DNA from 4 places in the Pseudomonas sp. 14P5.3.2 genome. Region 4 is predicted to be linked to each of the others. Evidence: predicted binding sites of a transcription regulator. Region 4 holds the regulator's gene; each other region holds the start of a gene.

Region 1 (7,226 bases), on a different contig from region 4:
TCATGATGATGACCGGCAACCGTGGATGCTGTTCGCGGATGCGCGCCAGCAGGTCGAGGCCACTGGCGCCCGGCATGCGGATATCGGAAATGATCACATCAGGCTGCTGACGGGCCAGACGACTCATCACGCCATCGGCGCTGTCGAAGCTCTGGGTGGTCATGCCTTCCTGCTGCAAGGCCTTTTCCAGAACCCAACGGATAGAACGGTCGTCATCGACGATCCACACGGTTTCACTACGGCTCATGTCGATGTGGCTCCTTGTTCCAGTGGCAGAAAGATCGAGAACGTGGTGTGGCCGGGGTGGCTGTCACACTCGATCAGGCCCTGGTGCTGGCTGATGATGTTCTGGGTAATGGCCAGGCCCAGCCCAGTACCGTCCGGGCGGCCGCTGACCATGGGAAAGAAAATGGTTTCCTGGAGTTCCGCGGGGATCCCGGGGCCGTTGTCGATGATCTCGATCTTGGTCACCAGGCGATGACGGACGTGGCCGATGGTGAACTGGCGCATGGTCCGGGTGCGCAGGCTGATGCGGCCCAGACGCAGCTCATTCTGGCTGCTGATCGCCTGCATCGCGTTGCGCACGATGTTCAGTACGGCCTGAATCATTTGTTCGCGGTCGATCAGGACGTCGGGAATGCTCGGGTCGTAGTCGCGCACCAAGGTGATGCAGCCCTGGCTTTCCGCTTCGACCAGTTGGCTGACGCGCTCCAGCACTTCGTGGACGTTGCACAGCGCGAGTGACGGCAGCTTGTTGGAGCCGAGCATGCGGTCGACCAGATTGCGCAGGCGGTCGGCCTCTTCGATGATCACATTGGTGTAGTCGCGCAGACTGTCTTCCGGCAGCTCACGGGCCAGCAACTGCGCCGCACCACGGATACCGCCGAGCGGATTCTTGATCTCGTGGGCCAGGCCGCGCACCAGCATCTTGCTGGTTTCCTGCTTGGACAGCTGCGCCTCTTCCTTGGTGATCCGCAGCAGACGGTCGCGCGGATGTACCTCCAGCAGGAGCATGGTCGCGCCGTTGCTGAGGATCGGCGTCACCGCGTAATCCACGGTCAGGGTCTGGCCGGTGAGGGCGGTGAGCATCGCTTCGCGTTTGGTGAACGGGTGCGCCTGTTCGACTGCCTGGCGCAATGAGTTGAGCGCCTCGGTGGACTCGGTGAACAGCTCGCTGATGAACTGCCCATGGCTGCGCTGGCCGCTGATGGCCAGCAGCATTTCCGCCGCCGGGTTCATGTATTCGAGGCGCAATTCGGCGTCGAGCAGGATGGTGGCGGTGGTCAGGTTGTCGAGCAGCAAACGGTGGATTGCGTCGCTAATAGTCATCGGAGCCTCTTTTGGGGGCGGAGCGTGCGCAAGAAGCAGGCGTCGTTAAACGGAAAATGCAAAAACCAAACCAAGGCTCCGAAAAGAAGCGCTCAACCCCTGAAACAGGCGTTTGACGCTCATTTGCGTGGCGCTCAATGCACGAGAACGGGAAGTTTCGAACCAAAATGGGTTGGGATGTGGGTACGGTGCAACCTTATGCACCAATATAGTGCGCAAAGCTGAACGGCGTTAGAAGAAACGCAGGAAGGGATTTTTTTCTTCGGCGGGTTTGTCTTTCAGCGGACATTCCGGGCGCACGCCGTAGTCCTCGCTGACACAGGGTTTGACCTGGCGTTTCTGCGCCAGCGAGATGCGCAGCATGTGGAACGGCTGGTTGGCGGTGCGCTCGACGATGCGACCCTCGGCATCGAGGATTTCCACCGACAGGTTGTGGCTGCCACGGTCGATGTTACTCAATGGGAATACCGGACTCAGGCCCGGCTCGCCAGTGGCCTGGCCGTCGAGCAGCAGGCGATAGCGATGGCCCTGCTGCAAACCGGGTTCGCTGGTGACGCTGACGATCACCTCTCCCGCACTGCTGCGAATGGTCGCGTCCGGCTCGGGGATCAGGATGCGCAGCATGTCGTAGTGGAACAGCGGTTGTTCCGCGACCTTTTTTGCAGCGCTGATCGGTGCTGCAGCCGTGGGGTTGGCCGACATTCGATTACTGGTCGCGATAGGTACTCGCTTGGCGTTGCCGCGCGGCTGGTCGGTGTAGACGCGATTGCCCTGGGCGTCGACATAGGTGAAGACCTCGGCGTGCACGGGCAGGGCGCACAGGCACAGGATCAGCCAGAAAATCCTCACGGCTTGTGCACCCGCTGCACGGTGAACACCACCGCCGGGCTCTGCTGGATGCTCGCTTCACCGTCGATCACCTGCACCGCGAGACGATGCTCGCCGCGATCGACATTCACCAGTTGCAGGATCGGCACGTTGCTCGGCTGGCCGTAGGGCGCATCGTCCAATACCAGTCTTAGTTGGTGCGGCGACTGCAGGCGCGGCTTGATCTGCACGTTGACGGTGAAGGTGCCGTTGTTGGCGCGCAGGGCTTCTTCGCTGGGCAGGCCGGTCAGTTCCAGCACTTCATAAGCACTGCGTGCCGCTGGGCGCGTGTCCGTGCTGGCGGGCGCCGGTGCGCTCGGTGCCTGCGGTTCGACGCTGTTGAGCGGTGGCAGCTCTACCGGCAGCGCCTTTACACCGTCCGGCGCATGATCGCTGTAGACCGTGTTGCCGCTGGCGTCGGTGTACTTGTAGATCTGCGCGGCGGCGGGCAGGGCGATCAGCAGCAGGAGGTAGAGAAAGGTGCGACCCATGAAATCGACCGGCAATGAAAACGATGGGGTGGAGCATAGGCCAGGTGCAGCAATTGGCCCAACCCTGGACATATCCGCAAATCATTCAGGCGCTGCAATGCCCCTGTGGGAGCGGGCTTGCTCGCGAATGCGGTCGGTCATTGAAGATGATGGTGACTGACAGACGCCTTCGCGAGCAAGCCCGCTCCCACAGGGTCGTGCGGCGCCAACGAAATCCGCGCAATAAAAAAGGCCTCCCGAAGGAGGCCTCTTTTTGTTACGCCGCGTAGCGCAGCGCTACCGGATCAGCAGCTGTAGTACAGCTCATATTCCAGTGGGTGTACGAAGGTGCGGACCTTGATTTCTTCTTCGGATTTCAGCGCGATGTAAGCGTCGATGAAGTCGTCGGAGAACACGCCGCCCTTGGTCAGGAACGCACGGCCCTTGTCCAGCTCTTCCAGGGCTTCTTTCAGGCTGCCGCAAACTTGTGGGATCTCTTTCGCCTCTTCAGGCGGCAGGTCGTACAGGTTTTTGTCAGCGGCGTCGCCTGGGTGGATCTTGTTCTGGATACCGTCCAGGCCGGCCATCAGCAGTGCTGCGAAAGCCAGGTACGGGTTGGCAGCCGGATCCGGGAAACGGGCTTCGATACGACGGCCGCGTGGGCTGTTGACGTAAGGAATACGGATCGAGGCGGAACGGTTGCGAGCCGAGTAGGCCAGCATCACCGGTGCTTCGAAACCTGGCACCAGACGCTTGTAGGAGTTGGTGGCCGGGTTGGTGAAGCCGTTCAGGGCCTTACCGTGCTTGATGATACCGCCGATGAAGTACAGAGCGGTTTCGGACAGGCCGGCATAGCCTTCACCTGCGAAGGTGTTCTTGCCGTCTTTGGCGATGGACATGTGCACGTGCATGCCCGAGCCGTTGTCGCCGTACAGTGGCTTCGGCATGAAGGTCGCGGTGCGGCCGTATGCGTCGGCAACGTTGTGTACAACGTATTTCAGCGTCTGAACTTCGTCAGCTTTCTTCACCAGGGTGTTGAACTTGACACCGATTTCGTTCTGACCGGCAGTCGCCACTTCGTGGTGGTGAACTTCAACGGTCTGGCCCATCTCTTCCAGTGCGTTGCACATGGCAGTACGGATTTCGTGGTCGTGGTCGAACGGCGGAACCGGGAAGTAGCCGCCTTTGATACCAGGACGGTGGCCTTTGTTGCCGCCTTCGATGTCCTGGTCGGACATCCACGAGCCTTGTTCGGAGTAGATCTTGAACATCGAACCGGAGATGTCGGACTTGAACTTCACTTCGTCGAAGATGAAGAACTCTGGCTCGGGACCTGCGAAGACGGTGTCACCGATACCGGTGGTCTTCAGGTATTCCTCGGCACGGTGAGCGATGGCGCGCGGGTCGCGATCGTAACCTTGCATGGTCGACGGTTCGATGATGTCGCAGACCAGGATCAGGGTCGCGTCTTCGGTGAACGGGTCCAGAACGGCAGTGTCGTCGTCCGGCAGCAGGATCATGTCGGAGGCTTCGATGCCTTTCCAGCCAGCGATGGAGGAACCGTCGAACATCTTGCCGACTTCGAAGAAGTCGTCTTCCAGCGCATCGCGAGCCGGCATGGTCACGTGGTGCTGAGTGCCTTTGGTGTCCGTGAAGCGCAGATCAATCCACTTGACGTCATGATCTTTGATGAGTTGAACCGACTTCGACATAGTGTCCTCCGGGGTGGCTTAGGGCTTGGTAGTGGATGCCCTTAATATGGGTGATGCCGGCGCAGATACTCTGCCAAGGCAACCTGCCTCACAAGGGAGCAAATTGCATGCCAGTGCCCCAGCATGGGTTTTTTGCCCCAAATTCACGCTTTCACAGGACGAAAGCGCCATAAAGGCGAAAATCTCGCCCTTTAATGTAGCGTCTTAAATCAAAAATGACCCGTTTTGGTGCAAGTGAAACCTTCTGCATATTAACTGGTTAAACCTTGAGCAATTTCCGCTATAATCCGCGCCCCCCTTTTTCGGCTGGCCCTGCGCGCGCTGTTTTCATGAAACTAATCGTAAAAGTCTTCCCCGAGATCACCATCAAAAGCCGCCCTGTCCGGATGCGTTTCATCCGCCAGCTGGCCAAGAACATCCGCGCCGTGCTCCGCGATCTGGACCCGGCCGTGGTGGTGAACGGTGTGTGGGACAATCTCGAGCTGGAAACCCGTGTTACCGACCCCAAAGCCTTGAAAGAGATGGGCGAGCGCCTGACTTGCACTCCGGGTGTCGCGCACTTTCTGCAGATCGACGAGTACCCGCTGGGCGACTTCGACGACATCACCGAGAAGTGCAAACAGCACTACGGCGATGTGCTGGCCGGGAAGATTTTCTCGGTGCGCTGCAAGCGTGCAGGCAAGCATCCGTTCAGCTCGATGGACGTTGAAAAATACGTCGGCAGCAAGCTGCGTCGTGAGTGCGGTGCGGCCGGAATCGACCTCAAAGACCCGCAAATCGAAGTTCGCATCGAAGTTCGCGACCAACGGTTGTTTGTCATTCACAGCCAGCACAACGGCATCGGCGGATATCCGCTCGGCGCCCTGGAGCAGACGCTGGTATTGATGTCCGGCGGCTTTGACTCGACGGTTGCCGCGTACCAGATCATGCGCCGCGGCCTGATGGCGCATTTCTGCTTCTTCAATCTGGGCGGGCGTGCCCACGAATTGGGCGTGATGGAAGTCGCGCATTTCATCTGGAAGAAGTACGGCAGCTCGCAACGCGTGCTATTTGTCAGTGTTCCGTTCGAAGAAGTGTTGGGCGAAATTCTCGGCAAAGTCGATAACAGTCATATGGGCGTCGTATTGAAGCGTATGATGTTGCGCGCATCGTCGGCCATCGCCGATCGGCTGCACATCGACGCGCTGGTCACCGGCGAAGCGATTTCCCAGGTATCGAGCCAGACGCTGCCGAACCTGTCGGTGATCGACTGTGTGACCGACAAGCTGGTCCTGCGCCCACTGATCGTTGCGCACAAGCAGGACATCATCGACACGGCCAACGAGATCGGCACCGCCGATTTCGCCCGGCACATGCCGGAGTACTGCGGGGTCATCTCGGTCAATCCGAAGACCGCCGCCAAGCGCCACCGTGTTGAGCACGAAGAGAAAGAATTCGACATGGCGGTTCTCGAGCGTGCGCTCGAAAACGCCAAACTGGTGTCGATCGATCGGGTGATCGACGAATTGGGCCAGGATTTGCAAATCGAAGAAGTCGGCGAAGCGCTGGCCGGTCAGATCGTCATCGACATCCGTCACCCGGATGCGGCCGAGGATGACCCGCTGGAAATCGCCGGCATAGAAGTACAGACGATGCCGTTCTATGCAGTGAACGCTCGTTTCAAGGAGCTGGATCCGACTCGCCAGTACCTGCTGTATTGCGACAAAGGCGTGATGAGTCGCCTGCATGCTCACCATTTGCTCAGTGAGGGGCATGCCAATGTGCGCGTTTATCGACCGAGCTAAGTGCCCGGGGCTGTTTGCCTGTGGCCTGCGTCACCGGCCCCCCGACACTGCCGTCAAGCTGTAACGGCCATGCCGGACACTACTGTTAATCGCTGCCAAGACTTGTCAGCAAACCGAATCCTCTGATCGAGATACACAAGTGATCGAAAATCTACGTAACATCGCCATCATTGCCCACGTTGACCATGGTAAGACCACCCTGGTAGACAAACTCCTGCGTCAATCCGGCACCCTGGAGCGCAACGAGCTCAACGACGAGCGCGTGATGGACTCCAACGACCAGGAAAAAGAGCGCGGTATTACCATTCTGGCGAAAAACACCGCCATCAACTGGAACGGCTACCACATCAACATCGTGGACACCCCGGGCCACGCCGACTTCGGCGGCGAAGTAGAACGCGTAATGTCGATGGTTGACTCCGTTCTGCTGCTGGTTGACGCTCAAGACGGCCCTATGCCGCAAACCCGTTTCGTGACCAAGAAGGCGTTCGAAGCCGGCCTGCGTCCAATCGTGGTGATCAACAAGGTTGACCGTCCAGGCGCGCGTCCGGACTGGGTTCTGGACCAGATCTTCGATCTGTTCGACAACCTCGGTGCTACCGAAGAACAACTGGACTTCCAGGTTGTTTACGCTTCGGCCCTGAACGGCATCGCCGGTCTGGACCACACCGCCATGGCGGAAGACATGACCCCGCTGTACCAAGCGGTAGTCGACCACGTTCCGCCTCCGGCCGTTGACCGTGACGGTCCGTTCCAGATGCAGATCTCCGCTCTGGACTACAACAGCTTCCTGGGTGTTATCGGTGTTGGCCGTATCGCTCGTGGTCGCGTCAAGCCGAACACCCCGGTTGTCGCTATCAGCGCCGACGGCAAGCGCCGCAACGGTCGTATCCTGAAGCTGATGGGTCACCACGGTCTGCACCGCATTGACGTTGAAGAAGCAGCGGCCGGCGACATCGTCTGCATCAGCGGCTTCGACGAGCTGTTCATCTCCGACACCCTGTGCGATATCAACACCGTCGAGGCGATGAAGCCGCTGACCGTTGACGAGCCAACCGTTTCCA
Region 2 (7,226 bases), on a different contig from region 4:
AGACGACGCTTGTTGATCATTTCCATGTCGTTGGCGTGGGCCAATTGAGTGTTCGGCGCATGCAACGAACGCGAGGCCCACAACGGGCGCTCGCCATTGAGCCGTGACAGCGGGCCGGTGCCGGTGGTGCCGGCAGCAATCGGCGTCTGCACCGCAGCGGCTTTCGCCGCTTCCTGCTTGGCAGCGGACGCGGCCGCAGCCTCACCCGGCGCCATTGGCTTGTTCTTCGACATCTGCTTCATCAGCACGTCGGCCAGACCGATACCACCGCCCTCACGGGACAGCGACACCGCCAGTTGCTGGTCGTACATTTCCTGATATTGCTTGGCCGCCGGGGTGTTCATCGGGTTGTCTTTACCCAACGCCTCAGTGGCCGAACGCATCGACTTGAGCATTTCGCCGAGGAACAGCGATTCGAATTCCTGCGCCACTTTGCGCATGTTCGCATCGCTGTTCTTGTCGCCGACCTTGAGCTGGTTCAGACGATTGAGGTCGGAGTACGAACCCGAATCGCCAGTGCCCGCCAGACTGCCTTTGCGCATATCCATGGTCGCCGTCCTCAGATCACGATCAGGTCGGCTTGCAACGCACCGGCCTGCTTCAGTGCTTCAAGGATTGCCATCAGGTCACCCGGTGCCGCGCCAACCTGGTTTACCGCACGCACGATTTCGTCGAGGGTGGTACCCGGGCCGAATTTGAACATCGGCTTGGCTTCTTGCTGGGCGTTGACCCGCGAGCGCGGCACAACGGCCGTCTGCCCATTGGACAATGGGCCCGGCTGGCTGACGATCGGGTCTTCGGTGATGGTCACGGTCAGGCTGCCGTGGGTCACGGCGGCCGGCGAGACTTTCACGTTCTGGCCGATGACGATGGTGCCGGTACGCGAGTTGATGATGACTTTCGCCACCGCCTGACCCGGGTCGACTTCGAGGTTTTCGAGGATCGACAGGTAGTCGACGCGCTGGCTCGGATCGAGCGGCGCCGTCACACGAATCGAACCGCCGTCGATGGCTTGCGCCACGCCAGGGCCGAGCATGTCGTTGATCTTGTCGACGATGCGCTTGGCGGTGGTGAAGTCGGAACGGTTGAGGTTCAGCGTCAGGCTGTTGCCCTGGTTGAAACCGCTCGGCACCGAACGCTCCACCGACGCACCGCCCGGGATGCGACCGGCCGACGGAACGTTGACGGTGATCTTCGAACCGTCGCGACCTTCAGCATCGAAACCGCCGACCACCAGGTTGCCCTGAGCGATGGCGTAGACGTTACCGTCGATACCCTTGAGCGGGGTCAGCAACAGGGTGCCGCCGCGCAGGCTCTTGGAGTTACCGATGGAAGACACGGTGATGTCGACCTGCTGCCCCGGTTTGGCGAACGCCGGCAGATCGGCACTCACCGACACCGCCGCGACGTTTTTCAACTGCACGTTGCCCGATCCCGGCGGCACCTTGATGCCGAACTGCGAGAGCATGTTGTTGAAGGTCTGCAGGGTGAACGGGGTTTGCGTCGTCTGGTCGCCGGTGCCGTTAAGCCCGACCACCAGGCCGTAACCGATCAATTGGTTGGAGCGCACGCCGGAAATGCTGGCGATATCTTTCAGCCGCTCGGCGTGGGCACCAAAGGCTGCGGACATCAATGCCGCAGCCAGCATCAGGTGTTTGAAGTTCAAAGTCGCCACCTAGAAAGGGAACAGCGGGCTGAGGAAGAAACGGTCGAACCAGCCTGGCTGACTCGCATCGGCAAACGAACCGGTGCCCGAGTAGGTGATGCGCGCATCGGCGACACGGGTCGACGACACGGTGTTGTCGGTGGCGATGTCATCGGCACGCACAAGACCGGCGATCCGCACCAGCTCGTCGCCGGTGTTGAGGGTCATCCACTTCTCGCCGCGCACGGCGATGATGCCGTTGGGCAGCACGTCGGCCACGGTCACGGTGATCGAACCGGTCAGGGTGTTGCCCTGCGCCGCCTTGCTGTCACCCTTGGTTGCACGGTCGCCGCTGTAGCCGACATCCAGACTCAGGTCATTGCCACCCAACGGGTTGTTGGTGGTGCCACTGCCGCCGAACAGCGAGGTCAGGCCGATGCCGGTCTTGCTGTTCTTGGCCACTTGGGAGTTGGCGTTCTTGCTGGCCTGAGTCTTCTCGTTCAGGGTGATGGTGATGATGTCACCGACCCGGAACGCCTTGCGGTCGCTGTACAGGTTCTGCTCGAAGCCGGCCTGATAGATCGAGCCGTTGTTGGCTGCAGCCGGCAACGGCGTACGCGGCAATACCGGGGCGTAGTAAGGGTCATTGGGCTTTGGCGGCGGAGCGACGCAGCCCGCGAGCGAGACGACCCCACCCAATGCCAGAACAGATACGAAGCGTTTCATGACCCTTACCTCACGGTGTTGCAGGCGGCCTCATGGCCGCCTCATAGACTGATTACAGATTCTGCGTTACGAACGAGAGCATCTGGTCGGCGGTGGAGATCACTTTGGAGTTCATCTCGTAAGCGCGCTGAGTGGTGATCATGTTGACCATCTCTTCAACGGTGCTGACGTTGGAACCTTCCAGGGTGTTCTGCAGCGTGGTACCGAAACCGTTCAGGCCCGGGGTGCCGATTTGCGGCGCGCCGGAAGCAGCGGTTTCGAGGAACAGGTTGTTGCCCACTGCTTGCAGACCGGCCGGGTTGATGAAGTCGGCGGTTTGCAGGTTGCCGATCACCTGAGCGGCCGGGTTGCCTGGCACTGTGATCGACACGGTGCCGTCGGTGCCGACGGTGAAGCTCTGCGCGTTGTTCGGGATGACGATGGCCGGCTCCAGGGCGAAACCGCTGGCGTTGACGATCTGGCCGTTGGAGTCGAGGTGGAAAGTACCGTCACGGGTGTAGGACGTGGTGCCGTCCGGCTGCAGGATCTGGAAGAAACCGCGACCGTCGATGGCCATGTCCAGCGGCTGCTCGGTGGTTTGCAGGCTGCCGGCGGTGAAGTTTTTCTGCGTGCCGACGATGCGCACACCGGTACCCAGTTGCAGACCCGACGGCAGTTCGCTGTCCTGGGTCGACTGGGCGCCTGGCTGACGCTTGATCTGATACAGCAGGTCCTGGAATTCGGCGCGGTCACGTTTGAAACCCGTGGTCGAGACGTTCGCCAGGTTGTTGGAAATGGTGGTCAGGTTGGTGTCCTGGGCGGACAGACCGGTTTTGGCAACCCATAGAGCCGGAAGCATTCGATTCTCCTCGTGCGCCTGTTTTACGGCGCGACGTTCTGATAATTAGCTGATCTGCAAGACCCGAGCCATGGCCTGGTCGTCGTCTTTGGCGGTGTTCATCATCTTGACGTGCAACTCGAACTGCTTGGCCAGGGCCAGCACCGAGGTCATTTCTTCCACGGCATTGACGTTGCTCGACTCAAGGAAACCCGACACCAGTTTGACGTTGGCATCGGCCGGCGCAGGCTGGCCGTCTTTGGTGTAGATCGAACCGTCGAGGCCCTTGTTGAGGTTCTTGATGTCCGGGTTGACCAGTTTGATCCGATCGACTTCCGCCATGACGCGCGGGCCTTCGCCCATCGCACGAATACTGATGGTGCCGTCTTCACCGACTTCGACCTGCTGCTCCGGCGGCACGGCGATCGGACCGCCGTTGCCCAATACCGGCATGCCGTTGCCGGCGCGCAATACGCCGAGGGCGTCGATGTTGAGGCTGCCGGTGCGCACGTAGCTTTCGCCGCCGTTGGGGTTCTGCACGGCAATAAAACCGTTGCCGGTCACGGCGACGTCAAGGTCACGCCCGGTCTGCACCAGCGAACCGGCGGTGAAGTCGGTGGCGGGCCGCTCGCTCATGGCAAACGCACGCGCCGGAAAGCTGTCACCGAACACCGGCATCGAACGCGCCTGCTCCAGGTCGCGCTGAAAACCATTGGTGGAGATGTTCGCCAGGTTGTTGGCATGCGCCTTTTGCGCCAGTGCATTCTGACTGGCGCCGGTCATTGCCACATAAAGGTACTTGTCCACACTCTTTCCTCTGCATGCCGGACGTTTGCCGCCCACCGCTGTACTGCTGAGCCATAAGCAATTTGCAGACCAACTTTTTTCTGGCGGCTTGCGGCCCGGTAAACAAAGGACTTGAGGGGGTTTGCGGGGAAATCGGAAATGTATCGAAGTCGAAAAACCGGCGGTGTTATGCCGCTAGGCGGCAATCCCGATTGTTGCAGATGGAAATAAAACCTGTGGCGAGGGGATTTATCCCCGATGGGGGGCGAAGCCGCCCCGCTTTTCTTTCAGGACGACCTCATTTACAGGTTTTGCGACTGCTGCGCAGCCGATCGAGGATAAATCCCCTCACCACAAAAGCTCTTCTCACCACAGTGTTGCTGTCAACTCTCGGGGTCTTTACCGACTTCGTACTCACGCAGCTTGTTGGCAATGGTCGTATGCGAAACCCCCAACCGCTTGCCCAGTTGCCGACTGCTCGGGTGTTCGGAATACAGGCGTTCCAGCACCGCTTTCTCGAAGCGTCCGACGATCTCGTCCAGCCCGCCCTCCAGCGAGAAATCGCCAAGCGGCTGACGCACGCCGTAATCCGGCAGGCGAATGTGTTCGACCTTGACCGTGCCGCCCTCGCACAGCGAAACCGCCTGAAACAGCACGTTTTCCAGCTGCCGCACGTTGCCCGGCCAGTGGTAATGACTGAGCCGATCCATCGCCGCCGGCGCCAGTTTCGGCAGCGAACAGCCGATCTGCCGACTGGCCTGATCGAGGAAGTGCTCGACCAACGGGGTCAGACCGTCGAGGCATTCGCGCAGCGGCGGGATGTGCAGCGAAAGCACGTTCAAGCGGTGATACAGATCCTGACGAAACTCGCCGCGCGCGCACAGCTCGGACAAGTCGACCTGGGTCGCGCAGATCACTCGCACGTCCAGATACACCTCTTCGTCGCTGCCGACCCGGCGGAAGCAGCCGTCCTGCAGAAAGCGCAGCAGCTTCACCTGCAAGCGCGGGCTCATTTCCCCGACGCCATCGAGGAACAGCGTACCGCCCGCCGTCAGCTCCAACAGGCCGAGCTTGCCTTCGGCGCGCGCACCTTCGAACGCGCCGGGGCCATAGCCGAACAGCTCGGTCTCGGCCATCGACTCCGGCAGCCCGGCGCAATTGAGCGCCATCAGCGGCGACTGCCCGCGCGGGCTGGCGAGGTGACAGGCACGGGCCAGCAACTCTTTACCGGTGCCGGTTTCGCCTTCTATCAATAGCGGCGCATCCAGCGGCGCCATGCGCCGCGCCTCACGCACGACAGCGGCCATCACTTTCGAGCTCTGGAAGATACTGTCGAAGCCGCGCAGTTCCTGCTTGCGCACGTTATAGATACGCTCACCAACGCGGTCGGCGCGGTGCAAGGTCAGCACCGCACCGGCCATGGCTTCACTGTCGTCGTGCTCCGATTGCAGCGGCGCGATGTCGGCGAGAAAGATGTCGCCCTTGACCTTGACACGCATGCCGTTGATTCGCGACTTGTTGGCACGCACCAGTTCCGGCAAATCGAAATCCTCGGCATAGCGCGACAGCGGAATCCCCGGCACCTCGTCCACCCGCACCCCGAGCAACTGCGCCGCCGCGCGGTTGGCGGCGACGATCGAGCCGCCCATGTCGATCGATAGCACCGGGAATTCCAGCGCGCCGAGCAACGCGTTCAACTCCATGTGCCGACGCTCGCTGGGCATCAGCCCGACGCGCTTGACCCCAAACACCCCGGCAATCGCCTCGAACTTCGGCCGCAGCGCCTGGAACTGGATGTTGATCAGGTTCGGACAATGCAGATAGATCGCGTTCCCATGCTCGCCGCCGACCTCGCCGCGTGCAACGTTGATCCCGTACTCCACCAGCAGGTTGAGGATGTCGCGCAGGATGCCGATGCGGTTCTGGCAGTGGACTTTGATACGCATAAAAAGAGGCCCGACAAGGATGAGGGGTTGAACACAATCCCTGTGGGAGCGGCCTTGCTCGCGAAGACGGTGTGTCAGTCGCCATTCATTCAGCTGACACACCGCTTTCGCGAGCAAGCCCGCTCCCACAAGAGATTTGCGCTGCGGTTTGGCCTGACTTTTCTGTCGAGGCGCGCAGATAGTTGTCAAGATTATGTGACAGCCACGACCCTTTTCAAACCTGCAAATCACCGCAAATGCGAGATACCGGCCAAAGCGTAACGATTTTTTTACGAAATACGGCGAATTTTCCTACATAGAGACCGCTCAACCTGCTGCATCCAACCCCGCACTCGGGTAATCCTGAGCCCATCGCTGGACATAACAAGAACGAATTCCCCTAGCAGGAGAGCAGTATGAAGCAGACGCAGTACGTGGCCCGCGAGCCCGATGCGCAAGGTTTTATCGACTACCCCGCCGAAGAACACGCGGTGTGGAACACGCTGATCACTCGCCAGCTGAAAGTGATCGAGGGTCGGGCGTGCCAGGAGTACCTGGACGGTATCGAAAAACTCGGTCTGCCCCACGACCGCATTCCGCAGCTGGGCGAGATCAACAAGGTGCTCGGTGAGACCACCGGTTGGCAGGTTGCCCGCGTCCCGGCACTGATCCCCTTCCAGACCTTCTTCGAATTGCTCGCCAGCAAACAGTTTCCGGTGGCCACGTTCATTCGCACCCGCGAAGAACTGGACTACCTGCAAGAGCCGGACATTTTTCACGAGATCTTCGGTCACTGCCCGCTGCTGACCAACCCATGGTTCGCCGAATTCACCCACACCTACGGCAAGCTCGGCCTGCAGGCCACCAAGGAAGAGCGCGTATATCTGGCGCGTCTGTACTGGATGACCATCGAGTTCGGCCTGGTCGACACCCCGCAAGGCAAACGCATCTACGGCGGCGGCATCCTGTCCTCGCCAAAAGAAACCGTTTACTCGCTGTCGGACGAACCCGAACATCAAGCCTTCGATCCGCTGGAAGCGATGCGCACGCCGTATCGCATCGATATTTTGCAGCCGCTGTACTTTGTCTTGCCGAACCTCAAGCGCCTGTTCGACGTCGCCCATGAAGACATCATGGCCATGGTCAAGCAAGGCATGCAGCAGGGGTTGCATGCTCCGAAGTTTCCGCCAAAACCGAAAGCCGCGTGATCCGCGTCTTTTGCTGACAATTGAGTCTGTCAGTCGCCGTCACTTTGGTTTAGCGTGACGGCATTGACGGGCCGATAGCTTCTATAAAAAAAACACACTCGATTTCAGGAATCACACCA
Region 3 (7,226 bases), on a different contig from region 4:
CATCGGAGCACTTGACCATGACCGTCACCAAGACCAGCGAGTACCTGGAAACCCTCTACGAAGGCTACGGCCAGCGTTTTCGCATGGAAAAACTGCTGCACGAAGTGCGCACCGAACACCAGCACCTGGTGATCTTCCAGAACCCGCGCATGGGTCGGGTAATGGCGCTGGACGGCGTGATCCAGACCACCGAAGCCGATGAATTCATCTACCACGAAATGCTCACCCACGTGCCGATCCTCGCCCATGGCACCGCCAAGCGCGTGCTGATCATCGGCGGTGGCGACGGTGGCATGCTGCGCGAAGTGACCAAACACGCGAGCGTCGAGCACATCACCATGGTCGAGATCGACGGCACCGTGGTCGACATGTGCAAGGAATTCCTGCCGAGCCACTCCAAGGGCGCCTACGACGACCCACGGCTGAACCTGGTGATCGACGACGGCATGCGTTTCGTCGCCACCACCACGGAAAAATTCGACGTGATCATTTCCGACTCCACCGACCCGATCGGCCCGGGCGAAGTGCTGTTCTCGGAGAACTTCTACCAGGCGTGCCACCGCTGCCTGAACGAAGGCGGGATCCTTGTGACTCAGAATGGCACACCGTTCATGCAGATCGATGAAGTCAAAACCACCGCCGGCCGCCTGCGCAGCCTGTTCCCGGACTGGCACTTCTATCAGGCGGCCGTGCCGACCTACATCGGCGGTTCGATGACTTTCGCCTGGGGCTCGACCAATCCGGCCTACCGCAAGCTGAGCCGTGAAACCCTGCAACAGCGCTTCATCGGCAGCGGCATCGTCACCCGCTACTACAACCCGGAAATCCACATCGGCGCGTTCGCGTTGCCACAGTACGTGCTGCAGGCGATCAACAAGCCAAGCAACGACTGACCAGGTCGATGGATTCCTTGTGGCGAGGGAGCTTGCTCCCGCTTGAGTGCGCAGCACTCACAAAGTCTGCGATCTCAAAATATTTTGGGGCCGCTTCGCAGCCCAGCGGGAGCAAGCTCCCTCGCCACACAATTTTTCCAGCCATGAAAATGATGTTTTTTTCATGTTCGTCTGCTGCAATCCTTTTGAACGATCAATCTCGCCAAAAGTCGAGATAGAAGTAAGCCCATTTGCGGGTTTGATCGAGGAGGCACCGATGCAAAAGTGGAAAGTCACTTTCGTGGACGATCATGGTGAAATTGTCGATGAGGTGTTCGAGCGCGCGGAATGCCCCAGCGACGACGAGGCTGCACGCCTGATCAAGGAACGGCTCCTGCCGGTGGCCGCCGAACTGGATATGAATGATCTGGAAGGGCGAACCCCGGATGCAGGTGCGAAAAATCTGAAAGCCCAGAACAGCATCGAAATCCGCAGCATCACTCCAATCTGAAATTCTTCCTGTCACTTGAAGTACCAGGCCTTGGCAGCGCCTCTGTCTTGGGGCTACTCTGCAAGCGAGATCAGCGAAACAATCGCTAAGGTCTGGTCTTGTCAGCTACATGCTTGTTTCCCGCCGGCAACCCTGTTGCCGATGCACTTCGGCCTGTAAGGCCCGGGGCGGGAATACGGAAAGTCTATCCATCTATGCGAGGGGGACGTTTCATGAGCACAGCCTATCAAGAAGACATCAGCAGCAACGTACTGCGCCGCATGAAAGAAGGCGGCTTCGACTTTTCCCGGTTCCATCCCATCGAGTTCTACGCCATTTTCCCGGACGAGGAGCGGGCGCGCAGGGCGGCAGGTAAATTCCGTGGTGAATCCATCAATGCCCAGGTCAGTGCGCGCGACGATGGCGCCTGGTCGCTGGAACTGAGCAAAGTGATGTACGCAACGTATGACGACATTGGCGATTTCGAGCAGGGATTTTCTGCCGTGGTCGAGCCGCTGGGCGGCATCATCGAGGGCTGGGGCGTGAAGCAGGAGGTGCGCAATCGCTATCGTCTTAACTGATTCAGCGCAACTATTGTCGAGCAACGGCTGACCTTCGGGTCGGCCGTTGTCGTTTCCGGCCCTGAGAATGCTCTGGCAAAACCCTGAAACAAGAATCCCGGGCAAAAAAAAGCCACCGGAGAGGGTGGCTAAAAGGGAAGACCGATAAGGAGAGGAAACCGGTCAGGGTTACGGCCTGCGGGGACTGCGCTGGCAGTCGGGATCAGTTGGGCTGAAGCCTTCAACAAGGAAGTTTCCAGCGGATGCGGCGATTATCCGTAGGCCGACCCAGGCAGTGAAATCAACTCTGGCTATGCTGGTGATAGGCGACAGCACTGCGTCGCAATGAGGCGGGGGCAATCAGCTTGGGGCATTTGTCGCACAGGAATGGTGCGGTGCTTGCGGCTTGATTATCCAAGCAATTGAAATCAAAGCGTTTATGCCGATGGCACGGGCCTTGCGAAGGCCTGTAGGTCCGGGTGACAAGGAGTACGGCATGATCCGCACCTATTTTGATGAAATGTACGATGTCGGCGGCCAGGTCCGCCCGCATTACCGCGAGTTCGCCCGCTGGCTGGCCGACACGCCTGACGAGTTGCTGGCACAACGGCGACGTGAGGCCGATCTGCTGTTCCACCGGGCCGGAATCACCTTCACGCTCTATGGGGACGAGCAGGGCACCGAGCGCCTGATTCCTTTCGACACCATTCCGCGCAGCATTCCCGCCAGCGAGTGGCGGATCGTCGAGCGTGGCTGCATCCAGCGGGTCAAGGCGTTGAACATGTTCCTCGCCGACCTTTATCACGAGCAGCGCATCATCAAGGCCGGGATCATCCCCGCCGAACAGGTGCTGGCCAACGAGCAGTACCAGTTGGCGATGCAGGGCCTGGATCTGCACCGCGACATCTATTCGCACATCTCCGGCGTCGATCTGGTGCGCGACGGCGACGGCACTTACTACGTGCTCGAAGACAACCTGCGCACGCCGAGCGGCGTCAGCTACATGCTCGAAGACCGCAAGATGATGATGCGCCTGTTCCCGGAGCTGTTCGCCGCCCAGCGCATTGCCCCCATCGACCACTACCCGAACCTGTTGCTCGACACGCTGAAGAGCTCCAGCCCGATCGACGACCCGAGCGTGGTGGTGCTGACGCCGGGGCGCTTTAACAGTGCGTTCTTCGAACATGCCTTTCTGGCGCGGGAAATGGGCGTTGAACTGGTGGAGGGCGCCGATCTGTTCGTGCGCGACGACAAGGTCTTCATGCGCACCACCGACGGGCCGAAAGCGGTGGACGTGATCTACCGCCGTCTCGATGACGCGTTCCTCGATCCGCTGGCGTTCAACCCCGATTCGATGCTCGGTGTACCGGGACTGTTGTCGTCCTATCGCTCGGGCAACGTGGTGCTGGCCAATGCCATCGGTACCGGGGTTGCGGATGACAAATCGGTGTACCCGTTTGTCACCGAGATGATCCGTTTCTACCTTGACGAAGAACCGATTCTGAAGAACGTGCCGACCTGGCAGTGCCGCAACCCCTCTGAACTTTCCCACGTACTGGCCAATCTTCCGGATCTGGTCGTCAAGGAAACTCAGGGCTCCGGCGGTTACGGGATGCTGGTGGGGCCGGCGTCGACGACGGCGGAAATCGATGCGTTCCGCGAGCGGATCAAAGCCAAGCCTCACGCATATATCGCGCAACCAACGCTGTCGCTGTCGACCTGTCCGACCTTTGTCGAAAACGGCATTGCGCCGCGCCATATCGACCTGCGTCCATTTGTGCTGTCGGGCCGCGAAACCCGGGTTGTGCCCGGTGGTTTGACCCGTGTCGCCCTGCGCGAAGGCTCCCTGGTAGTGAACTCCTCCCAGGGTGGCGGAACCAAGGACACCTGGGTGGTCGAGGATTGAAGGAAGCTTGCCATGTTAAGTAGAACTGCCTCGGATCTGTACTGGATGTCGCGTTACCTGGAGCGGGCGGAAAATCTCGCACGGATGCTCGATGTCAGCTATTCGCTGTCGCTGATGCCGCAGGACGGTCGCGGCGACGGTCTGCACGAACTGGCCATGCCGCTATTGATCACCGGCACCCTCGACGATTATCTGGAGCGTCACGGCGAACTGCACGCCGAACGCCTGCTGCACTTTTTCGCCCTTGATGCGGCCAACCCGGCGAGCATCTACAGCTGCCTCGGTGCGGCACGGGCCAGTGCGCATGCGGTGCGTGGACGGATCACTGCGGACATGTGGGAAAACATCAACGCCACCTGGCTGGAGATTCGCGGCATTGCCGAACAGGGCCTCAGCCGCTACGGCATGAGCCGTTTCTGCGAGTGGATCAAGGAGCGCTCGCACCTGTTCCGTGGTGCGTCCTACGGCACGATCATGCGCAACGATGCATTCCGCTTCATTCGTCTGGGGACGTTTATCGAGCGTGCGGATAACACGCTGCGCCTGCTCGATGCACGCTACGAAATGGCCGGCGATCAGGCCGAGGCCGTCAGTGACGGCACCGCCCACGCCTACTATCAATGGAGTGCGCTGCTGCGGGCGTTGTCGTCGTTCGAGGCCTACACCGAGATCTACCGCGATGCCCCCGGCGCCCGGCATGTCGCCGAGCTGCTGCTGTTGCGCGCCGATGTCCCGCGCTCGTTGCGCGCCTGCACCGAGGAGATCGACCAGATCCTCGCCCAGTTGCCGGGCGCCAACGGCCGTCCGGCACAACGCCTCGCCGCTGAGATGGACGCGCGTCTGCGTTACACCGGCATCAACGAAATCCTCGCCGAAGGCCTGCACGCCTGGCTCACCGAATTCATCCCGCTGGTGCGCCAGCTGGGCAACGCGATTCACAGTTCATACCTGGAGGCTGCATGAGACTTTCCATTAGCCACGAGACCACCTATCACTATGAAGATCAGGTGCGGGCGAGCATCCAGTATCTGCGCCTGACCCCGCACGACAGCGAGCGTCAGCACGTGTTGAGCTGGCAGCTCGACCTGCCGCGTCCGGTGCGTGCCCAGCTCGATCCGTTCGGCAATATTCTGCATGTGCTGACCATGGACGAGCCGCACGAAGCGATCATCATCGGCGCCCGGGGGCAGGTCGATATCGACGAATTGCGTGAGGCCGAGCATGAGAGCCAGTCGGCGCTGCCGTTCTTGCGCTTCACCCGTTTGACCGAGGCGGACGAGGCGCTACGGGCATTCGCGGCAAGATCCTGCAAGCAGCGGCGTGATCGCACGGCGCTGATCGACCTGATGCACGGCTTGAATCAGCACATGACCTACACGCCGGGTTCGACCGAAGTCGACACCAGCGCCGCCGAAGCCTTCGCCGGGCGCGCCGGGGTTTGCCAGGATCACACCCATGCATTTCTGGCGTGCGCACGCAGCCTGGGGATTCCGTCGCGGTATGTGTCGGGTTATCTATACAGCGAGGACGCCGAGCACCTGGCCAGTCACGCCTGGGCCGAAGCGTGGCTGGATGACGCCTGGTACAGCTTTGATGTGACCAACCAATTGGCCCGACCGGAGCGGCACTTGAAACTGGCGGTGGGCCTGGATTATCTGGACGCCTGCCCGGTACGCGGCATGCGCCGGGGCGGCGGGAGTGAGCAGATGCATGCGAAGGTGTTCGTGTCGCCGACGCCGGTTATCTCCGTGCAACAACAGTAATTTGCTTCACACAAAACCCTGTAGGAGCGAGCCTGCTCGCGATAGCGGTCGTCAGTTTAAGGATCAGTGACTGACACTCCGCTATCGCGAGCAGGCTCACTCCTACAGGGGAATGTCGTCAGGGCTTAACCTTGCGCCCAGCCATGTGTTGCAAATAGCCGATCAACAACTGCAAATCCCTCTCCGGCAACACCTCTTCCGAAAACCCTGGCATCTTCGCCTGAGGCCACTGGCGCAAGCTCTGTGGATCGCGAATGTAGCGCTTGAGGAAATCGGCGCCGAAATACTCTGTGGGGTTATACGGAATGTTCAGGTCCGGCCCAAATTGCGCATCCCCCGCGCCGTTAAGGCGATGACAAGCCAGGCAGTTTTTCTGAAACAGGGCAAAACCCTGATTCACCGGGTCATTCGCTTTCAGCTTGGGATCCGGCAGCAGCGCGGGGAAGCGCTCGGCCACCGGCGCCATGCGCTTGATGCTCGCTACTTCGAACGGCCATTGCTCCGGGCTGATGTTGCCGGCCTGCGGGTCGGTCCACACCAGATAGAACGGCCCGGCGCTGTGCTTGCCTTCCGACAGCGGCGGCCACGGCTGGGCCGGGTCCTCAATCGCCAGCCACGCCCGCGCCCCTTTGCTGTTGAGCAGCGGTGCAGCACTCAATTCTGCGGCAAAACCGTCCAGCGCCACGGCTTGCAAGTGATCGTCGGGCTTGATGCCTGTGAGCAGCGCCGCCACAGGCACGACGCGATAAGTCATGTCCTTCTTGTAGGACACATCGTTCTTGATGGTGAGGGTTTGCACCTGCGGATGCTTGAGCAATTCTTCGGTCTGCCAGGTGCGACTATTCGCGCCCAGCTCCAGCGTGAGCTGCGCCGCAGACAAGGGCATGCTCAGCAGCAAGGCCCAGAACGCAATGAGCGTTTTCAAATGTTCGCCGTCCATGTCGTGGAAGTGCACAAAGGTTGGCACAGCCAAGCTGGCCCGGGTAGCGGGCCAGTCACATTTTCATTGGCGATAACGGGCGCCTGCCGCTTGAGTCAGCCAATCACCTTGGTCAGATTGGGCAAAATCAACAACAGCGTCGTGGCGAAAAGAATGAGTCCTGCTTGACGAACTTTCGGTTGTTTGAACATGGCTTGACCGCCTTTTTTGTTATTTCCTGATGTTTGCCTGCATATCCATGACGGCAAACGCTGCACTTCCTGTTGAAGGACGTCGGCCCCGGCAAAACCCGACGACCCTGACGTACATGTACTACCTTAGAGGCCGCGTCACGCTTGGCTTAGATCCATTTCATATGTATTAGCTGCCGTTTGCGATAAAAAACGCATGAGGCGTATTGCCAGCTTCTTCGCCGCCCGCTTGCTAGACAACTCGCTGACCTGAACCGGTTCACCTGCGGGTGGATGACCGTCCGTCTGAGCGTGCGCGTCAACGTCATTGAGCGCTGTGGTCATTGAATCCATGAGCGCTCGGGCCAACAGTGACACTACGAAATTTCACTCACCGCACAGGTTCGAGGACGTCATGACCCAAGCTTTGATTTTCGATGCGTTACGCACGCCCCGCGGCAAAGGCAAGGCCGACGGCGCGTTGCACAGCGTCAAACCGGTGAATCTGGTCGCCGGGTTGTTGAC
Region 4 (7,226 bases):
CGCACGTCGAACACCAGATCCGCATCCACCGGCATGCCGCGCTTGAAACCGAACGACTCGACCAGGAAGGCCGTACCCGGCTCCGGCTGGTTCAGCAGGCGTAGCTTGATGGTGTCGCGCAACTGGTACAGGTTCAGATTGGTGGTGTTGACCTTGAGGTCGGCCAGGTCGGCAATCGGCCCGAGCAGGGCGGTCTCGTCGTTGATCGCTTCGGCCAGCGAACGGTTGGCCGTGCTCAGCGGGTGACGACGGCGGGTTTCCGAAAAGCGCTTGAGCAGGGTTTCTTCGTCGGCATCCAGATACAGCACATCGCACTGGATGTGCCGGGCGCGGACTTCTTCCAGCAACTCGGGGAAACGCGACAGGTGGCTCGGCAGGTTGCGCGCATCAATCGACACCGCCACCAGCGGCTGGGCCAGTTCGGTGTGGATCAGCGCGCGTTCGGCCAGTTCCGGCAGCAGACCGGCCGGCAGGTTGTCGATGCAGTAATAGCCGTTGTCCTCAAGGACATCCAGGGCAGTGCTTTTACCCGAGCCGGAGCGGCCGCTGACGATGATCAAGCGCATGATTAATGCCCGTTTTGCTCGCTCAGGACGACCTGATACAAGGCTTCGTTGCTCGGTGCGCTGCGCAGTTTTTCGCGCACTTCCTTGCGATCGAGCATGCTGGCGATCTGGCGCAGTAATTCCAGGTGGGCATCGGTGGCAGCTTCCGGGACCAGCAGGACAAACAGCAGGTCAACCGGCGCACCGTCGATGGCATCGAAATCGATAGGCGCATCAAGGTGCATCAAAGCGCTGACAGGCGCTTCACAGCCTTTGAGGCGACAGTGGGGAATGGCGATGCCGTTGCCGAAACCGGTGGAGCCGAGTTTCTCACGGGCGATCAGCGCCTCGAAGACATCTTGCATCTCCAGACCCGGCACTTCGCGGGCGATCAGGTTGGCAATCTGTTCGAGGGCTTTCTTTTTACTGCCGCCCGGCACGTTCACCAGGGAACGGCCGGGGGTCAGGATACTTTCAAGTCGGATCATGGGTTGGGGGTGTTAACGACCTGTCGCGCCCTGGAGGAGGCTCTGGGTCTTTTCCTTATGCTTTTTGAGTTGGCGATCCAGCTTGTCGGTCAGTGCGTCGATCGCAGCGTACATGTCGGTATCTTCTGCGTTGGCGACCACTTCGCTGCCGGGAATATGCAAGGTGGCTTCGATTTTCTGCTTCAGCTTTTCGACGCACATCGTGACCTGCACGTTGGTGATCTTGTCGAAATGGCGCTCCAGTCGTTGGAGTTTTTCCTCGATATAGGAACGCAGAGGTTGGGTCACTTCCAGTTGGTGTCCACTGATGTTGACTTGCATACAGCTTCTCCTTCGTTGCCAGTGCATAAAGCGGCAGGCCGAAGAGCCTGCCACTGGAACGCTGTAACGTGGCTTACATCAACCGCTTGCGTTCGCTCGAAGGCGCGATCCCGAGGGATTCGCGGTACTTGGCGACGGTGCGGCGAGCCACCTGAATGCCTTGTGCCTCCAGTAAACCAGCGATCTTGCTGTCACTCAACGGCTTTTTCTGATTTTCCGCCGCAACCAGTTTCTTGATGATCGCGCGAATCGCCGTGGACGAGCATTCGCCGCCTTCGGAGGTGCTGACGTGGCTGGAGAAAAAGTATTTCAGTTCATAAATGCCCCGTGGGGTATGCATGAATTTCTGGGTAGTGACGCGGGAAATCGTCGATTCGTGCATACCAACCGCCTCGGCGATGTCGTGCAGGACTAACGGCTTCATGGCTTCGTCGCCGTACTCCAGGAAACCGCGCTGATGCTCGACGATCTGGGTCGCCACTTTCATCAGGGTTTCGTTGCGGCTTTGCAGGCTCTTGATGAACCAGCGCGCTTCCTGCAACTGATTGCGCATGAAAGTGTTGTCGGCGCTGGTGTCGGCGCGACGGACAAAACCGGCGTACTGTGCGTTGACCCGCAGACGGGGCACCGACTCCTGATTCAGCTCGACCAGCCAGCGTTCGTTGTCCTTGCGCACAATGACGTCCGGCACCACGTACTCGGCTTCAGTCGATTCGATCTGCGAGCCCGGGCGCGGATTCAGACTCTGCACCAGTTCGATGACCTGACGCAGCTCATCTTCCTTGAGCTTCATGCGCCGCATCAGCTGGCTGTAGTCGCGACTGCCGAGCAGATCGATGTAATCGCTGACCAGACGCTTGGCTTCGTTCAGCCACGGAGTCTTGGCCGGGAGCTGGCGCAGTTGCAGCAACAGGCATTCGCCGAGGTTGCGGGCGCCGATGCCGGCGGGTTCGAACTGCTGGATGCGGTGCAGGACGGCTTCGATCTCGTCCAGCTCGATATCGAGTTCCGGATCAAAGGCGTCGAGAATTTCTTCGAGGGTTTCGTCGAGGTAGCCCTGATTGTTGATGCAATCGATCAGGGTCACGGCGATCAGGCGGTCGGTGTCGGACATCGGCGCCAGGTTCAATTGCCAGAGCAAATGGCTCTGCAGGCTTTCCCCGGCAGAGGTGCGGGTGGTGAAGTCCCACTCGTCGTCATCGCTGCTGGGCAGGCTGCTGGCGCTGGTCTGGTAGACATCTTCCCAGGCAGTGTCGACCGGCAGCTCGTTGGGAATCCTCTCGTTCCATTCACCTTCCTCCAGGTTGTCCACCGTCGGGGCGGTTTCCTGGTATGACGGTTCCTGAATGTCGGTGTTGGGCTTTTGTTCGGCGTTGTCGGCCAAAGGATCGGAGTTGTCGAAGTCGTCGCCTTCTTCCTGGCGTTCGAGCATCGGATTGGATTCCAGGGCCTCCTGGATTTCCTGTTGCAGGTCCAGGGTCGACAATTGGAGCAGGCGGATGGCCTGTTGCAGCTGCGGTGTCATCGTCAGCTGCTGGCCCATTCTCAAGACTAGCGATGGTTTCATGGCAGGGGCTTAACACCTTATTCGCCGGCGCGCATGCGCCATCCACTACAGGGCGCCGAAGCGCCAAACTTAAGCAAATTATATGCCTGAAACTGTCGTGTTTGCCTAGAGCGCTGTAACAATAAAAGCGTATAAAAGCCTGCTTCATCGATACAGCACCCGGAGGCTGGCCAAGTGCCTTGGTGCTTACAGGCGGAACTCGTGGCCCAGATACACTTCCTTCACCAGATCGTTGGCAAGGATGGTCGCAGCATCGCCTTCGGCGATCAGTTGACCGTCGTTGACGATGTAGGCGGTTTCGCAGATATCCAGGGTCTCACGCACGTTGTGGTCGGTGATCAGAACACCGATGCCCTTGGCCTTGAGGTGGTGGATGATCTGCTTGATGTCGCCGACCGAGATCGGGTCGACACCGGCGAACGGTTCGTCGAGCAGGATGAATTTCGGTGCGGTCGCCAGTGCGCGGGCGATTTCCACCCGGCGGCGTTCACCACCGGACAGGCTCATGCCGAGGTTGTCGCGGATGTGGCTGATGTGGAATTCCTGCAGCAGGCTTTCCAGTTCCTTGCGACGACCGGCCTTGTCGAGTTCCGCGCGGGTTTCGAGGATGGCCATGATGTTATCGGCCACCGACAGTTTGCGGAAGATCGACGCTTCTTGCGGCAGATAGCCGATACCGGCCTTGGCGCGGCCGTGCATCGGCTGATGGCTGACGTCCAGATCATCGATCAACACGCGGCCCTGATCGGCCTGCACCAGGCCGACAATCATATAGAAGCAGGTCGTCTTGCCGGCGCCGTTCGGGCCGAGCAGGCCAACGATCTGGCCACTGTCGATCGACAGGCTGACGTCGCGCACAACCTGGCGGCTTTTATAGGCCTTGGCCAGGTGTTGAGCTTTCAGAGTTGCCATTACTGGGCCTTTTTCTCGTCGTTTTTCGGCTTCGGCTGGATCACCATGTCGATGCGCGGACGCGCCTCGGTGACTTTACTGCCGGTAGCGCGGCCGGCGCTGGCCAGTTTTTTCACCGTGTCATAGACGATTTTTTCGCCCTGAGTGGTGTTGTTGTCCTTGTCGACAACCTTGGCCTTGTCGATCAGCACGACGCGATTCTGCTGCGCATGATACTGGATGGTCACGCCCCAGCCCTGCACAGGTTTTTTGTCGCCGGCAGTCTGCAGCTGTTCGAAGTAGGCGAGGTTGCCGACTGAGGTCACCACGTCGATATCACCGGTCGGGGTGCGAGTCAGAGTCACGGTATTACCGGTCACCTTCATCGAGCCTTGGGTAATGATCACGTCACCTTTATAAGTGGCAACGCCATTCTTGTCGTCCATCTGGGCATCGTCGGCCTGAATGCGAATGGGCTGCTCTTGATCGTTCGGCAGAGCCCAGGCGCTCACGCTTCCCAGTGCTGCGCCCAGACTGAGCAAAATAGGGAGGGTTTTAACGAGCCTCATACTGTCCTCTTACGTTAGATAGCAGGTGTATCCTGCTTTCCTTCAAATACGCCTTCATTCCCACGCCAGTCGATACACCCCCAGCGCCGTCGATTCTAACGGGTTGCGCGGTCTGCGCATATTGCTGCTGCGGGAACACTGTCATGCGTGTGCTGGTGATCAAGGTGTCGCGGTTCTTTTCGTCAGTACGCTTGACGCGTACGGAATCGATCAGTTCGACCTCGGTGCCGCCTGAATTCACTTCACCGCGCTCGCTGGTCACGTGCCACGGAAACTCGGTGCCGCGGAACATGTTCAGGTCGGGTTTGGTGACAAGCGTCACATCCGTCGCTTTCAGGTGCTCGGCCTTGTCCGACGTCATCTCGTATTGCAGCTTGCCGTCCGGGAGGTACTGAAAGGTGTGTGTATTGGTGGCGTACCAGTCGATGGCAGTGTCTTCGGCCTTGGCTGCAGGCTTGTCGAGGAAGCGTTCCGGACTGATATTCCAGTAGCCGACCGCTGCAAACATGGCAGCGATGCAGCCGAACAGCAGGAAGTTGCGAAATTTTTTGCTAAACATGATTTGGCTCACAGGTACGCGGCGTTGGCCGCATCGAGGCGGCCCTGGGCGCGCAGGATCAATTCGCAGAATTCGCGGGCGGCACCTTCGCCACCACGGGCCCGAGTGACGCCATGGGCGTGTTCGCGCACGAAATCGGCAGCATTGGCGACGGCCATGCCCAGGCCTACGCGGCGGATCACCGGCAGGTCAGGCAAGTCGTCACCGAGGTAGGCGACCTGTTCATAGCTTAGGCCCAGTTGCTGCAGAAGACCGTCCAGAACCACCAATTTGTCTTCGCGGCCCTGAAACAGATGCGGGATGCCGAGGTTCTTCGCTCGACGCTCAACCACCGGCGTCTTGCGGCCACTGATGATGGCCGTCTCGACACCGGCATTCATCAGCATCTTGATGCCTTGGCCGTCGAGGGTGTTGAACGTCTTGAATTCGCTGCCGTCTTCAAGGAAGTACAGGCGCCCGTCGGTGAGGACGCCGTCGACGTCGAACACCGCCAGTTTGATCGCTTTGCCGCGTTGCAGCAGATCGCTTGTCATTACATCACTCCTGCACGCAGCAGATCGGAGAGGTTGAAGGCGCCAATCGGGCGATCTTCTTCGTCAACGACCACCAGTGCGTTGATTCGGTGGTCTTCCATGATTTTCAGCGCTTCGGCGGCGAGCATCTCGGGCCGTGCGGTCTTGCCGTGTGCGGTCATGACCTGGTCGATGGTGGCGCTGCGGATGTCGATGCTGCGATCCAGGGTGCGGCGCAGGTCGCCGTCGGTGAAGATCCCGGCCAGCTTGCCATCGGCTTCAAGGATGACGGTCATGCCCAGACCCTTGCGGGTCATTTCCATGAGCGCGTCCTTGAGCAGGGTGCCGCGTTGCACTTGCGGCAGCTCTTGCCCGGCGTGCATGACGTTTTCCACTTTCAGCAGCAGGCGTCGACCCAGGGCACCGCCCGGGTGGGAAAAAGCAAAATCTTCGGCGGTGAAACCACGCGCTTCCAGCAGCGCCACGGCCAGGGCATCGCCCATGACCAGCGCTGCGGTGGTAGAGGAAGTCGGCGCCAGGTTCAGCGGGCAGGCTTCGTGCTCGACGTGAACATTGAGATTGACTTCGGCGGCCTTGGCCAACGGCGACTGCGGATTGCCGGTCAGGCTGATCAACTGGATACCCAGGCGCTTGATCAGGGGCAGCAAGGTGACGATTTCGTTGGTCGAGCCGGAGTTGGAGAGGGCGAGAATCACGTCGTCACGGGTGATCATGCCCATGTCGCCATGACTGGCTTCGGCCGGGTGGACGAAAAATGCCGGAGTGCCGGTGCTGGCCAGGGTCGCGGCAATCTTGTTGCCGACGTGCCCGGATTTGCCCATGCCGACCACGACCACACGGCCTTTGCTGGCCAGAATCATCTCGCAAGCGCGTACGAAATCGGCGTCGATATGGGGCAACAAGCCTTGTACGGCTTCCACTTCGAGGCGGATGGTGCGTTGTGCCGATTGAATCAGGTCGCTGGATTGGCTCATGTCAGAAATCGTATAGCCCGATGAAAAGGCGGCGATTATAGCGGTTATGTTGAAAAGCCTCACGCAAGTTCGTTGTGCTTTGTCATTCCTCGTAACCAAAACCCTGAAAAAGCGCGGCCGCGCCTGTCATATCGCTGAACACAGGGGGGCATGGGCCTTGGGCGCTTGGCCTTTGCAGTGATATAGTTCGCCGCCAGTTCGGCCTGCCCGGGAGGTATGTGCTTTCTGCGGAAAGCCAGGCGTCCGAGTGAGAGGCTGCATCGCAAGGAGTTTAGATGAGTGCCGATAACGCCTACGCGGTCGAGCTGAAGGGAGTCTCCTTCAAGCGCGGTGCGCGCAGCATTTTCAATAACGTCGATATTCGCATCCCGCGTGGCAAGGTTACCGGCATCATGGGACCTTCCGGGTGCGGCAAGACCACTTTGTTGCGCTTGATGGGTGCACAGTTGCGTCCTTCCAGCGGCGAAGTCTGGGTCAACGGCCAGAACCTGCCGACGCTGTCGCGCAGTGATCTGTTCGATGCGCGCAAGCACATGGGCGTGCTGTTTCAGAGCGGCGCGCTGTTTACCGATCTCGATGTCTTCGAGAACGTCGCTTTCCCCCTGCGCGTTCATACCCAATTGCCGGACGAAATGATCCGCGACATCGTTCTGCTCAAATTGCAGGCGGTCGGTCTGCGCGGCGCCATCGAGCTGATGCCCGACGAACTGTCCGGCGGCATGAAGCGTCGCGTGGCGCTGGCCCGGGCAATTGCGCTCGATCCGCAGATTCTCATGTAC

Evidence for each region. The regulator sigma-54, encoded in region 4, starts transcription at its own class of promoters, with help from an activator protein. The targets are predictions, from matches to a motif close to ANTGGCATNNANNTTGCTNT.
Region 1: the regulator sigma-54 is predicted to act here: its motif matches at 4,474-4,493, upstream of glnA (glutamate--ammonia ligase).
Region 2: the regulator sigma-54 is predicted to act here: its motif matches at 4,050-4,069, upstream of AC27VU_RS17670 (flagellar basal body rod protein FlgF).
Region 3: the regulator sigma-54 is predicted to act here: its motif matches at 2,367-2,386, upstream of AC27VU_RS05955 (circularly permuted type 2 ATP-grasp protein).

The regions. Positions count from the first base shown of each region.
Region 1 is NZ_JBYOKU010000007.1:53,528-60,753, reverse strand. It holds gene ntrC (nitrogen regulation protein NR(I)) at 1-247, opposite strand, end outside; gene glnL (nitrogen regulation protein NR(II)) at 244-1,329, opposite strand; gene AC27VU_RS07710 (DUF4124 domain-containing protein) at 1,561-2,178, opposite strand; gene AC27VU_RS07705 (DUF4124 domain-containing protein) at 2,175-2,687, opposite strand; gene glnA (glutamate--ammonia ligase) at 2,972-4,378, opposite strand; gene thiI (tRNA uracil 4-sulfurtransferase ThiI) at 4,708-6,162, shown strand; gene typA (translational GTPase TypA) at 6,302-7,226, shown strand, end outside.
Region 2 is NZ_JBYOKU010000021.1:9,400-16,625, reverse strand. It holds gene flgJ (flagellar assembly peptidoglycan hydrolase FlgJ) at 1-548, opposite strand, end outside; gene AC27VU_RS17685 (flagellar basal body P-ring protein FlgI) at 560-1,648, opposite strand; gene flgH (flagellar basal body L-ring protein FlgH) at 1,676-2,371, opposite strand; gene flgG (flagellar basal-body rod protein FlgG) at 2,424-3,209, opposite strand; gene AC27VU_RS17670 (flagellar basal body rod protein FlgF) at 3,255-3,995, opposite strand; gene AC27VU_RS17665 (sigma-54-dependent phenylalanine hydroxylase transcriptional regulator PhhR) at 4,358-5,920, opposite strand; gene phhA (phenylalanine 4-monooxygenase) at 6,316-7,107, shown strand; gene AC27VU_RS17655 (4a-hydroxytetrahydrobiopterin dehydratase) at 7,226-7,226, shown strand, end outside.
Region 3 is NZ_JBYOKU010000005.1:84,331-91,556, forward strand. It holds gene speE (polyamine aminopropyltransferase) at 18-893, shown strand; gene AC27VU_RS05945 (hypothetical protein) at 1,150-1,383, shown strand; gene AC27VU_RS05950 (ribonuclease E inhibitor RraB) at 1,596-1,943, shown strand; gene AC27VU_RS05955 (circularly permuted type 2 ATP-grasp protein) at 2,419-3,828, shown strand; gene AC27VU_RS05960 (alpha-E domain-containing protein) at 3,841-4,791, shown strand; gene AC27VU_RS05965 (transglutaminase family protein) at 4,788-5,591, shown strand; gene AC27VU_RS05970 (c-type cytochrome) at 5,710-6,531, opposite strand; gene AC27VU_RS05975 (acetyl-CoA C-acetyltransferase) at 7,117-7,226, shown strand, end outside.
Region 4 is NZ_JBYOKU010000004.1:183,780-191,005, forward strand. It holds gene rapZ (RNase adapter RapZ) at 1-566, opposite strand, end outside; gene ptsN (PTS IIA-like nitrogen regulatory protein PtsN) at 569-1,033, opposite strand; gene hpf (ribosome hibernation-promoting factor, HPF/YfiA family) at 1,046-1,354, opposite strand; gene AC27VU_RS05105 (RNA polymerase factor sigma-54) at 1,428-2,921, opposite strand; gene lptB (LPS export ABC transporter ATP-binding protein) at 3,108-3,833, opposite strand; gene lptA (lipopolysaccharide transport periplasmic protein LptA) at 3,833-4,381, opposite strand; gene lptC (LPS export ABC transporter periplasmic protein LptC) at 4,368-4,940, opposite strand; gene AC27VU_RS05125 (KdsC family phosphatase) at 4,949-5,473, opposite strand; gene AC27VU_RS05130 (KpsF/GutQ family sugar-phosphate isomerase) at 5,473-6,447, opposite strand; gene AC27VU_RS05135 (ATP-binding cassette domain-containing protein) at 6,723-7,226, shown strand, end outside.